Regions from separate parts of the Thiomicrorhabdus immobilis genome, predicted to be linked through region 2. Evidence: predicted binding sites of a transcription regulator. Region 2 holds the regulator's gene; the other holds the start of a gene.
The links. Region 2 encodes FNR, which switches genes on or off when oxygen is low (the NO sensors DNR and NnrR bind a similar motif). Its sites were predicted from a motif close to TTGATNTANATCAA; they were not measured.

Region 1 (6,701 bases), 600 kb from region 2:
TTGATCTGTAAGGTTACCCATCATACCTTTAGCAGGCATATTACCAATACGTCCTTGAATCAATGAAGCTTCAATTTGTTTGATATTACCACCCCATAGCCAATCATCATCAGCCAATACAGGGAAGTTTGGGTTACCAGCACCACCGGCAGCGTGACATGCTGCACAGTAATCACCAAATAATACTTTTGAAGTAGCAACAGCATATGACTTAAGTTCTTCATCATTCATGATGTCGGTAACAGACATTGAAGCCAACTTCTCTTCTTTATCTGCAAACTTAGCTACACGCCAATTTTTCAATACTGCAAAATCTTCATTGTATTCATTAACCTGAGTCCATCCTGCCATACCCTTTGTATGCTCACCCATCTCATCCGTTAAAGGAATCGTTGGATAATACAAAGCGTAGAAAACAATCATGATGAAACCAGCATAGAAAGATAGCATCCACCAAAGCGGTGGTGGGTTATCTAATTCGCGGATATCTTCATCCCAAATATGACCAGTGTTACCTTCATCTGGCCATGGATTATGATGTGCCATATTTAAATCTCCTCAAAAATGACTAGTCATCATTCAGTATTTTGTACTTTTGCTCTTCCATCTCTTTACGCTTACTAGGACGCAATGCCAAATAAAACGTAATGAGCATGCCAAGAAATACCAACACTGTAATGATTAAACCTGCCCAATCCTGGGTCGTCATCGACGCCCAGTCTGTACTAAAATAACGTTCTAAATTACTCACAATTTATTAACGACGGTAGACTTTGCTGTCATCCAGCTTAACCATCGTTCCTAATACTTGTAGGTAAGCAACCATTGCATCCATCTCGGTATAACCCTCGATAGCCGCATTAGCGTTTTCAATCTCTTCGTCTGTGTAAGGCACACCTAATGTACGCATTACTGATAAACGTGTTGACATATCACGCTTAGTTCCAAAGAAATCTTCAGATACTTTTCTTTCAGCCAACCATGGATATGCAGGCATTACTGATTCTGGAACCATATCCTGAGGACGTAACAAGTGTAATACTTGCCATTCATCTGAATACTTACCACCTAAACGAGCTAGGTCAGGACCAGTACGCTTAGAACCCCATTGCATCGGGTGATCATACATAGATTCCGTCGCTAGTGAGAAGTGACCATAACGCTCACGCTCATCACGGAATGGACGAATCATTTGAGAGTGACAAATATAGCAACCTTCACGAAGATATAAATCACGACCAGCTAATTCAAGAGGAGTGTAAGGACGAACACCGTCGCCAGCTTTCCAATCCGCAAGAACCCACTTACCGTTCTTATCTTGCTTATAAAGTGCTTTGTCTGAAACTAACTTACCGTTAGCATCTTCAGTAAAAGTACGTTCCCAAACCAACTCTGGGAACTTTTCATTTTTAGCGTTACCGTACTTATCTGTTTTTTCTGTGTAATCAACAGCAGACTTAAGATAAAACAACGGTACGATTTCAACAATACCAGCAATCGAAACTGCTAGCGCCGTCGCCAGGAATAAAGCGAAGATATTCTTCTCTAAACTTTCCTGGATATTTTTTGGTGCTTCATTATCTGACATGAGTTTGTGCTCCTCAACTCATAAATTTTTTCAATTTAAGGGCTGCTATCACACAGCCACTTAATCTGACTTTACTACTTATGCGTGTGCTTCAACTGTGTTTGCAGCTTTTGCATTTGCCATACGAACCGTCATCACAACGTTATAAAGCATGATTGCCGCACCAGAGAAGAATAATAATCCACCGAAGGCACGCATTGCGTAGTAAGGGTGCATAGCTGAAACTGATTCAGCGAAAGTATAAGCAAGTGTTCCGTACTCATCATAAGCACGCCACATTAGACCCTGCATAATACCTGATACCCACATTGCTACGATGTAGAACACAGTACCAATAGTTGCTAACCAGAAATGGAAATTGATTAACTGCATAGAGTACATTTCAGTGTTCCATAGTTTCATAACCATGTGATATAGCGCACCGATAGAAACCATTGCAACCCAACCTAACGCACCAGAGTGAACGTGACCAACTGTCCAATCCGTATAGTGAGATAGCGCGTTTACAGTTTTAGCCGCCATTACTGGCCCTTCAAATGTAGACATTGCATAGAATGCTAAAGAGATAATCAAGAAACGTAGGATGTAATCTGTACGTAGTCTATCCCAAGCACCTGAAAGCGTTAACATACCGTTCAATGCCCCACCCCATGAAGGAATGATCATCGCAAGTGAAATTACCGCACCTAAAGAACCTGTCCAGTCTGGAAGAGCGGTGTACTGAAGGTGGTGAGCACCTAACCATACATAACCGAACATTAATGCCCAGAAGTGGATTACAGATAAACGGTACGAATAAATCGGACGCTGTGATTGCTTAGGAACAAAGTAGTACATGATTGCAAGGAATCCAGCTGTCAGGAAGAAACCTACTGCGTTATGTCCCCACCACCACTGAATCATGGCATCTTGTACACCGGCAAACATAGAGTAAGAACGGAATAAAGAAACAGGAATAGCTAAACCGTTTACCACATATAGGTAAGTGATCGCAATCATCATCCCCATGAAAAACCAGTTTGAAACGTAAACACTCGGATGAGTATCTTTATTACGTGAAGCGATTGTCATTACAAAGTTGAACGTATACATTGTCCAAACGATTGCAATAGCAATTGCTAAAGGCCATTCTTGCTCGTGGTATTCTTTACCAGTCGTCATACCTAGAGCTAGTGTTACCACTACCGCTAAAAGACCGATTGTGAACAAAATCGCTGTCCACCAAGCCAGACCATTACTCCAAAGTTTTACACCATTGGTTCTTTGAACCGTATAAAACGCTGTCGCCATTAACGTCATACCACCAAATGCAAAGATAACGGTATTCGTATGAATAACACGTAGTCGAGCAAAAGTGATTTCCGCAATATCAAAGTTTAACGCAGGCCACGCAAGTTCTGCTGCTGCATAAGTACCCATTAAAGTACCTAACACCAAGAAAACGATTGCACCTACTGTTAAATACTTAACCACACCATTATCATATTGTGGTTTTGCTGTAGTATCCATCAGTCGGATTCCCCTTTATAGTCTTAATATTTTGTCTTTACCTATCACCTAACCAAGACTAACTACTTACCCTCGGAAAGACGGACCATTTAAGATACAGACTCCTCAGTTGGCATTATACCTACTTAAACTACTGCATCTCAGTCAAAACCCCGTTAAAACTTAATTCACATCAAGAAAACCGACAGAATTAGGCTTCGCTAGAAGCTTTATAGAGCCAAACATCCTCAAAAAATCTCTCGAATTATCCCAAAAAAGCGCTACTTATGCACACCAAAAATTATTTATGGCACACATCAATAAAATTTCTACCCCATACTGAAACTAAGGGTAAACCCATATAAGCACGTTCTTATATAAGCAACCACAAGATGTGGTAAATTTAATAGCAAACAACGCCCTACCATATCCAATAAGTTAATTTTCAGTTATCATATTGCCATCTTAATCACAGGAATCATGTTATGCGCACTGCAAATGTAAAACGCGATACGCTAGAAACTCAAATCGAAATCTCCGTTAATCTGGATGGTGAAGGTAGCGCTCAACTCGATACAGGCGTACCTTTTTTTGAACACATGCTTGACCAGATAGCTCGTCATGGCATGATTGACCTGAACATCAAGGCGAACGGCGACACTCACATCGACGACCACCATACTGTTGAAGATGTGGGCATCACCTTAGGCCAAGCCATCAATAAAGCGGTTGGTGACAAGAAAGGCATCACTCGTTATGGACACGCCTACGTGCCATTAGATGAGGCTTTGTCACGTGTTGTCATTGACCTTTCAGGAAGACCTGGCCTGGTATTCAACGCCGACTTCACTCGTGAGAAAATCGGCAATTTTGAAACCGAATTGGTTTTTGAGTTTTTCCAAGGTTTTGTGAACCACGCCAACGCAACACTGCATATCGATTGCTTGAGAGGCCATAACTCACACCACCAGGCGGAAACCATTTTCAAGGCCTTTGGTCGTGCTCTACGCATGGCGCTGACTGAAGATGAACGCATGGCTGGCAAGATGCCATCTACCAAGGGAAGTTTGTAAATGGATCAAAAGTTAGTTGCGGTTATTGATTACGGCATGGGGAACTTACGCTCGGTTTCAAAAGCCGCAGAACATGTTGCACCAGCTAATACCCGTATTTTGGTAACCCATAATCCTGATGACATTGCCGCTGCAGACGCGGTCATTTTCCCAGGTCAAGGTGCGGCCAAAGCGTGCATGGCCGCTTTGCAGGAAACCGGAATGATTCACCCTGTACAACAAGCCGCTAAAGAGAAACCTTTTCTTGGCATCTGTATGGGGCTACAGGTTTTGATGAGCCATAGCGATGAGAATCAAGGCATAAAATGTCTGGATGTCATCCCTGGTGAAGTGAAACACTTTGAATTTGAGCCTGGCTCAAATCTTAAAACCCCACATATGGGATGGAATCAAATCCACCAAACCCAAGAACACGCAATGTGGCATAACATCCCACAAGACAGCCGTTTCTATTTTGTGCACAGCTACTATGTACAGCCAAAAAACCCAGACATTATCACAGGCCTAACCACCCATGGAATCACCTTCCCTTCAGTGTTAAGCCATAACAATTTATTTGCAATTCAAGCCCACCCTGAAAAAAGTGCTGACCACGGTCTACAGCTATTCAAAAACTTTTTACAGTGGAACGGACAATAGTTTAAAGGTTCAATCATGTTATTAATTCCAGCTATCGACTTAAAAGATGGTGAATGTGTCCGCCTTCGTCAAGGTATCATGGAGGACGCGACAGTTTTTTCAGGCGACATCGTTGCCATGGCAGAAAGATGGGTCAATCAAGATGCGCGTCGCCTACATATGGTTGACTTGAACGGTGCTTTTGACGGCAAACCGGTCAATGGCGAAGCCGTCTACCAGGTTCGCCAAGCTTTCCCTAACCTACCGATTCAAATTGGTGGTGGTATCCGCGACTTGCAAACCATCGAAGCCTACCTGAATGCGGGCGTAAGTTACTGTATCATCGGCACCAAAGCGGTTCACAATCCTGAATTTGTCGCCGAAGCCTGTAAAGCATTTCCAGGCCACATTATGGTCGGTTTAGATGCAAAAGACGGCATGGTAGCCATCAACGGCTGGGCGGAAGTCACCGACCACGAAGTGACACAACTTGGCAAACAGTTTGAAAACGATGGGGTAGAAGCCATTATCTATACAGACATTGGTCGTGACGGCATGATGCAAGGTGTGAATATTGAAGCGACCCAAGCACTCGCCAAAGCCCTAACCATTCCAATTATCGCATCGGGTGGAATCACTAACCTAGACGATATTCGCAAACTTGCTGAAATTGAAGCCGACGGCGTGACTGGCGCGATTACCGGACGTGCAATCTACGAAGGTACTTTAGACTTCAAAGAAGGCCAAGCACTTTCAGACCAACTTGCGCCCAAATAATTAACCAGGCCTGGTAACTCTAAATTTAAAGCCATATATAAACTGTTAAATACATAAACCGTTATATATAGCCCAATAAGATTCTTAATAGGAAATCACATGAGTCTCGCAAAACGCATTATTCCATGTTTAGACGTTGATGACGGCCGTGTTGTCAAAGGTGTACAATTTGTTGATATTCGCGATGCCGGCGACCCAGTTGAAGTTGCCAAACGCTACGACCAGCAAGGCGCGGACGAAATCACCTTTTTAGACATAACCGCCACCGCTCACGAACGCAACACCACCGTTCATATGGTTGAACAAGTCGCCAGCCAGGTATTCATCCCCCTGACTGTCGGCGGAGGGATTCGTAGTGTCGAAGACATTCGCACCATGCTGAATGCCGGTGCGGACAAAGTCGCCATCAATTCGGCTGCCATCTTCAACCCCGCTTTTGTTAAAGAAGCTTGCGATGCCTTTGGTTCACAATGCATCGTGGTAGCCATCGATGCCAAAAAAGTCAGCCAACCAGATGAAGAGAACAAATGGGAGATTTTCACCCACGGCGGTCGTAAAGAAACTGGTATTGATGCCGTAGATTGGGCAAAACGCATGGCGTGCTTAGGGGCGGGAGAACTACTGGTTACCAGCATGGATCGTGATGGTACAAAAATCGGCTTTGATTTAGAGCTAACACGCGCCATAGCCGACAGCGTATCCATCCCCGTCATTGCGTCTGGTGGCGTAGGCGAGCTGTCCCACCTAGCCAAAGGCATTACCGAAGGCCATGCTGAGGCGGTATTGGCCGCAAGCATCTTCCACTTTGGTGAGCACACCGTTGAAGAAGCCAAACTTGCAATGCAAAAAGAAGGTATTGAGGTGCGACTATGAGCGATATCCTGAAACAGATCGATGCCGTTTTAGAAGCACGTAAAGCCGATACTCCCGAAAGTTCCTATGTCGCCAGCCTATATGACAAAGGCGTGGAGAAAATCCTAAAAAAAGTCGCTGAAGAAGCTGCAGAAACCGTGATGGCGGCCAAAGACTTACAACATAGCAACGGCGCTAAACAAGACCAAGAACACCTCGTATATGAAATCGCCGACTTGTGGTTTCACACTATGGTACTATTAGCCTCGCAAAATCTGTCGAGCAACGATGTTACAGCAGAATTA
Region 2 (6,701 bases):
TATATAAAGTACTGAAAGTCGCGCGTGCCGAACGTGGTGCTTTGGAATTTGAAACTACAGAAACACGCATGGTGTTTGATGAAGACCGCAAGATTCAGGAAATCGTGCCGGTGGTTCGCAACGACGCTCACAAACTGATTGAAGAGTGTATGTTGATGGCTAACGTAGCAACCGCTCGTTATCTGAAATGGCATAAAATGCCAATGCTTTATCGTGTGCATGAAAAACCAATGGAAGAGCGTCTGAAAAATTTAAGAACGTTCCTTGGTGATTTTGGTTTAACCCTTGAGGGTGGTGATGAGCCAACCGCACATGATTACGCCGATGTTGCCGCTAAGGTGGAAGGCGAACCGCATGAGCATTTGGTGCAAACGGTATTGTTGCGCAGTATGAACCAGGCGGTTTATCAGCCTGAAAATAAAGGACACTTTGGTCTGAATTATGAGCATTACGCTCACTTCACTTCACCGATTCGCCGCTACCCTGATTTATTGATTCACCGTGCGATTCGCCATGTTTGGAGTAAGCAGGGTGTTGAGAAGTTTGATTACACGGAAAATCAAATGGTTGACTTGGGGCAGCACTGTTCTGATACAGAAAGACGTGCAGATGAAGCGACTCGTGATGCGGTTACCTTCTTGAAATGCGAATTCCTATCTCACCGTATTGGTGGTGAGTATGAGGCCGTGGTTTCAGCAGCAACCAATTTTGGTCTGTTTGTTGAGTTGCAGCCGTTGTTTGTTGAAGGTTTAGTGCATATTACCGAATTGGGTGAAGATTACTTCCATTACGATAATGCGCGTCACTGCTTGAAAGGTGAACGTACTGGTAAGGTTTATCGTTTAGGTGATCGTATTAAAGTTCAGGTGGCTCAAGTGAATCTAGATGACCGTAAAGTGGATTTACGTTTTATTGAAAGCTTAACTGAACATGCTGAGCCAGCTGTGAATGCAGAAGATAATGATTCAACGGACGCTGAAAAGCCAACTGAAGAGAAAGCGCCACGTAAGAAACGTTTCTACCGTAAAAAGAAACGTTCTGGCTCAAAGCCTAAAGCGGATTAGGGGCTAGTTCAACATGAAACAAGAAGTCATTTATGGTTTGCATGCGGTTGAGAAGTTTATCAAGCAATCTCCACAGTCGGTTTACACCATCAGCTTTTTAAAAGGACGATTAAATAACCGTCAACAAGCTTTGCATGATCAAGCTAAGCATTTGGGATTGAATCTTGAATTAGTCAGTAAATCAGCATTCAATAAGATTGATGGCAATCATCAAGGGGTTATGGCAACGGTCGCCAAGCAGGCCGATTTAACCGAGTCTGATTTAAAGAACTTGATTGAAGAAACCAGTAATCCGCTTTTTGTTTTTTTAGATGAGGTTCAAGACCCACATAATTTAGGCGCCATCCTAAGAACCGCGGATGCGGTTGGTGCACATGCCGTTATTATTCCTAAGCATAATTCTGTTGGCATGAATGCTACGGTACGAAAGGTGGCTTCCGGTGCGGCGGATAATGTTAAATTGATTGTGGTTTCTAATTTGGTTAGAACCATGAAAGAGATGCAGCAGGCGGGAATGTGGATGATTGGTTTGGCGGGTGAAACCGATCAAACCATCTATGACCACGACTTAACTGGTTCAATCGGCATTGTCATGGGTACGGAAGGAAGTGGCTTACGTCGCTTAACCAGAGAAGCTTGTGATCACTTAGCTGCCATCCCAATGATGGGTGTGGTTGAGAGTTTAAATGTGTCTGTTGCCACTGGTGTGACTTTATATGAAGCATTTAGACAGAGAAAAATTAAATCTTAAATTGACTGTGAGCATTTGTGTAATGCATTAATCTACTGATTGATCTTACCGATGCTAGGGTTGAAGCCTCTATAAAGTCACCAGGCCTGGTGACTTTATAGAGGCTTTTTTAATTGTAGTTCTACTAAATCTTTAGGTGTTTAGAGTTCAAGCCGTATAGATATCGCCATTTTCATCAACTTTCACACCAACTTTTTTCAGCGATTCATCCCAACAAGGGCCATCGATACATAGGCCGTCTTCAATATTGAAATAGGCGTCATGTACCGAGCATTTCATGGTTTTTTCAAACGGGTTCACATCAATCTTATAAGCCTCGTCTAAAGGCACGTCCTGATGTGGACAGTTGTTTAAATAACAACGAACACTGTTTTCATATTTGATGAGTACCAACGACTGGCCAGAATCGCTGGTGACCACCATGGTTTTAGCATTGCTCAGCTGTTTCATGTTTGCCAGCGGTTTGCTGTTAGGACGTTCTTCAAGCAGATTGTCCAGGCCTGGTTGTTGGCATTTTTTGGCAGCGAGTTTATTAGCAAAAATGACGGCATCTTTTAAGTTGTTCTTTTCTATCAAAGAGTGGATTAGGCCTGCATTGAAGGTATCTCCTGCCGCTAATGTATCTATGATTGGGCTAACGTTTTCAGCCTCTATGTGTTCGATAGCGGCGTTGATTGGTTTAAACCAAACCCCTTGCTCTCCCCAGGTACAGACCATGTTGACATTGTGTGAGCTTAGGCTTTCAAGTAAAGCTTGGCCGTTTTCAAACCCTTTGGCTGTTGCATAGTGGTGGGAGAAAATCAGTAGGTTGACGCTGCCAAATAAGGCTTCGATACCTTCTCTAGGTTTTTCCACTTCTAGGGAGATTGGCTGGTGGGTTAAGAATGTTTTGGCAATATTCAACATGCCGGGTAATTGAGAGGTATTGCGGCCTTCAAAATGTAACCAGTCGTACTCCTCAATCTCAATTTTGGCAAAAAAATCAAAACTGATTTCAGGCAAATCTCGGTAGTGAACAATAGTACGGTGACCATTTTGGGCGTTTATTGTAACATAAGACGTGGGTGTACGGCCTTTGATGAACTTTTGGGTATGCTCAGTAGATATATTGCGGGCGTTTAAACCAGAAATAAGCTGCTTGGCTTCACTGTCAGCGGCTACCGTGGTGCAGATGTCGGTATCGTGTCCTAATTGGTTTAATACATATAAGGTATTGTTTACGTTGCCACCAGTTTCTATATGTTTACTTTGAGCGCGTAATTCTTCATCTTCTAAAGGATGGTGGTCGACAGTTAATATGACATCGAGCACGGCATTTCCGATACCTAAAATTTTTGACATAGTCATTTCCATCAATAAATTAATTTTTAATAGCGTTGCTAAATTCAACAAGAAACCGCTACTTCATTTAGTGGTGGAATTCTAACATAGCCGTTAAAACCTTGCTTTGACTTGTGTTTTTTTAATAAAAGTGAATAAATCGAAAAAAAACTTGACAAGGTAATAGGCTAACTTAAATTTTAAATGCTATAAAAAGGTTTAATTGTTTAAAGTATCTGGTTGAAATTTAAGTGTTATATGTAATATTTATAGGGTAATCCATCTGAGTGTTTTTTTGACAGTTCTTTTCCACAAAAGCTGTGGATAACTTTGTGTGTAAAGTTGATAAATGTTGCTTAAGTTCTTTATATTAGCTAAAAAATATTAAACTGCCTAAAATTTAAGCAATTGTGTTGTTCGTTAAATTTCGTATGTAAATTGGTTAAAATTAATAGCCTTATAAGTACAATATAAGTAAATAAATATTAACTAAAGATGACAAACAAAATAAAAGCGATACAATCAACAATATAAAATAAAAATAAAAATAAAAAATTCGATTGAATAATCGTAACGAAAAAATTCATTGGGCTATTATGAATGAAATGAAATCTGCATTTAACGCAAGTTGTTTTAATTGTGGTTTGCAAAAAATATGTTTTCCTACCGGTTTACTAAAGACAGATATTGATCGTTTAGATGATATCGTTGAACGAAAATCACCACTCAAAAAAAACCAACACCTTTATGAAGCTGGTCAAAAGTTTACTTCTATCTTTGCCATTAGAGCAGGAGCGGTAAAGCTTTACTCTTACTCTGATCTTGGTGAGGAGATTGTGCACGGCTTCTATTTGCCGGGTGATGTCGTTGGGTTTGATGGTTTGATAGAAAATGCCTACCTATACAATGCTGTGGCCCTGGATAGTACAAGTGTCTGTAATTTACCATTTGATCAGTTGAGCGAACTCTCTCTTAAGATTCCTAATCTTAATCAGCAAATTTTAACGGTGATGAGCAAAAAGATGCATGATGGAAGAATGCATTCTGAGTTACTGATTAAACGTAATGCTGACCAAAGGGTTGCACAATTTATTTGGAATATGGCCGAACGTTATAAAAATCGTGGCTACGCTTATGATGAATTCCGCTTAAGTATTTTACATAGGGATGTTGCCTTGTATTTAGGGTTAACGCCTGAAACGGTTTCACGCATTTTGGCTAAGTTCAATGCCGATCATATCGTCAGTTGGAAAAAGAAAGAAGTCATTATCTATAACGAGAAGCTTCTTAAGAACATTGCTGGTATAAGCAGTTGTGAGGTGTGCAAAGAAGCGGGCTGACAACATTAAATGCACAACTGTTAGCTTAATTGATTTCAATCAATAAGCCTTATCCATTGCTGTGATTTAATGAACCCATGAAAACGTTTGTAATTGGATTTACGTTTTTCATAATGTAGCCCGCTTACCCGGCTTTTTAGCCGGGGTCTTTTTGACTCTTCCTCGAGTTAAATTCTTTGAGTTTATTTAAATTTTGTAAAATTTGAATGATGTCGAAAAACTAAAATTATTTTAAATTCGCAACCCAACAACCAGTGTTTTTAATATAATTAGCTGTATCACAAAATATTAATTTTTTAATTTAGGAAATAAGGCCATGTCTTTCAAAAGCATTACACAATTATTTTTAGTTGGTTTTTTAGGTTTCACATTAGTCGGTTGTAGTTCTACTCCTAAAACAGATTCAGATAGCAGTAATAAAGATGTGGCAACAAATCAGGTTGATGCGGATATTGAAGCTGCAAAAAGAGCGGCTGCAGAGCGTGCGGCTGCAGACTTGGAAGCTAAGAAAGCTGAACTGAAAGCGGCTATTGATGGCAAAGTGGTTCATTTCGATTTCGATATGTCTGAAATTCGTCCAAGTGACTATGCGTTAATTAAAGCACACGCCGATTATATGTCTTTAGTTCCTGGAGCTTCTTTGACTGTTAGCGGTTATTGCGATGAGCGTGGTACGCGTGAATATAACTTAGCTTTAGGTGAGCGTCGTGCAAATGCCGTTCAAAATGCATTGGTTGCAGAGGGTGTAAGTCCTAGCCGTATTAACGTGATCAGTTTCGGTGAAGATAACCCGGTTGATGAAGCACATTCTGAGAGTGCTTGGGCAAAAAACCGTCGCGCTGAGTTTTCATACTAATTTATAATTAGTAATCTAGCATGATTTAAAAGCCTTTCTGTTTCGGCAGAAAGGCTTTTTTGTTTTAATAATATGAGTTTTAGTTTGTTTGAGTTGAATATGAAAAATGATACCCCTGTAGAACATTATCTTAAAGATTACCAAGCACCTCATTTTGAGGTTGAATCCGTTTTTTTAGAGTTCGATTTAGCTCCCCTAAATACCCAGGTAACCAATACCCTGAAGGTTAAGAATTTGTCGCAACAGCCAAAAATGGTTCTGGATGGTGAAAACGTAAAGCTGGTTTCCGTCTTTCTGGATGGTCGTGATTTGACCGCGCAATGTGAGCAGGGAAAAGAAACGTTAACCATTCCCACCTTAGGCTTGGATCAATTTGAGTTGAAAATTGAAACGGTAATTGAGCCTCAGAACAATACGGCTTTAGAAGGGCTTTATCGAACGAGCGGTAATTACTGTACTCAATGTGAAGCGGAAGGTTTTCGAAAGATCACTTATTTTTTTGATCGTCCCGATGTTCTGACATTATTTACCACTAAAATCATTGCCGATAAGTCTGAAAACTCAGTATTGCTGTCCAATGGTAATCTGATTGAATCAGGTGAACTTGCGGATAACCGTCATTATGCTGTTTGGCAGGATCCTTTCAAAAAACCATGTTATTTGTTTGCCTTGGTTGCAGGGAATTTAGCTTGTGTAAAAGAGGTTTATCATAGCGCGGATGGTCGCGATATCGATTTAAGAATCTACGTCGAGCCTAAAAATATCGATAAATGTGAACATGCTATGGATTCGCTGATTAAGTCGATGAAATGGGATGAGGAGCGATTCGGTTTAATTTACGATTTAGATATTTACATGATTGTCGCTGTTGATGATTTCAATATGGGGGCAATGGAAAACAAAGGGTTGAATGTATTCAATTCCAAATTTGTCCTCGCCAAACCTGATACAGCCACAGACGTTGACTATGAAGGTATCGAAGCGGTCATCGGGCATGAATATTTCCATAACTGGACAGGGAATCGTGTTACATGTCGTGATTGGTTCCAGTTGACGCTTAAAGAAGGTTTAACGGTCTTTAGGGATCAGGAGTTTACTGCAGATATGCTTTCGCCTGCAGTTAAGCGCATTGAAGACGTCAAACGTTTGCGTACGAATCAATTTCCTGAAGATGCCGGACCTATGTCGCATCCTATTCAACCACAATCCTATATTGAGATGAATAACTTCTATACCATGACGGTTTATGAAAAGGGAGCTGAAGTGGTTAGGCTTTACCATACCTTATTAGGTGAAAATGGCTTTAGAAAGGGTATGGATCTGTATTTCTCTAGGCATGATGGCCAGGCGGTTACCGTTGAAGACTTCAG

Region 1: a site for FNR is predicted at 3,260-3,273, ahead of ccoN (cytochrome-c oxidase, cbb3-type subunit I). Genes of this name have one in related genera too.

What each region holds. Positions count from the first base shown of each region.
Region 1 is NZ_AP024202.1:242,688-249,388, reverse strand. It holds gene ccoP (cytochrome-c oxidase, cbb3-type subunit III) at 1-546, opposite strand, end outside; gene L6421_RS01005 (cbb3-type cytochrome c oxidase subunit 3) at 569-751, opposite strand; gene ccoO (cytochrome-c oxidase, cbb3-type subunit II) at 758-1,588, opposite strand; gene ccoN (cytochrome-c oxidase, cbb3-type subunit I) at 1,667-3,097, opposite strand; gene hisB (imidazoleglycerol-phosphate dehydratase HisB) at 3,562-4,149, shown strand; gene hisH (imidazole glycerol phosphate synthase subunit HisH) at 4,150-4,788, shown strand; gene hisA (1-(5-phosphoribosyl)-5-[(5-phosphoribosylamino)methylideneamino]imidazole-4-carboxamide isomerase) at 4,804-5,544, shown strand; gene hisF (imidazole glycerol phosphate synthase subunit HisF) at 5,644-6,417, shown strand; gene L6421_RS00970 (phosphoribosyl-ATP diphosphatase) at 6,414-6,701, shown strand, end outside.
Region 2 is NZ_AP024202.1:843,622-850,322, forward strand. It holds gene rnr (ribonuclease R) at 1-1,064, shown strand, start outside; gene rlmB (23S rRNA (guanosine(2251)-2'-O)-methyltransferase RlmB) at 1,078-1,815, shown strand; gene L6421_RS03685 (PfkB family carbohydrate kinase) at 1,963-3,156, opposite strand; gene fnr (fumarate/nitrate reduction transcriptional regulator Fnr) at 3,696-4,475, shown strand; gene pal (peptidoglycan-associated lipoprotein Pal) at 4,792-5,331, shown strand; gene pepN (aminopeptidase N) at 5,431-6,701, shown strand, end outside.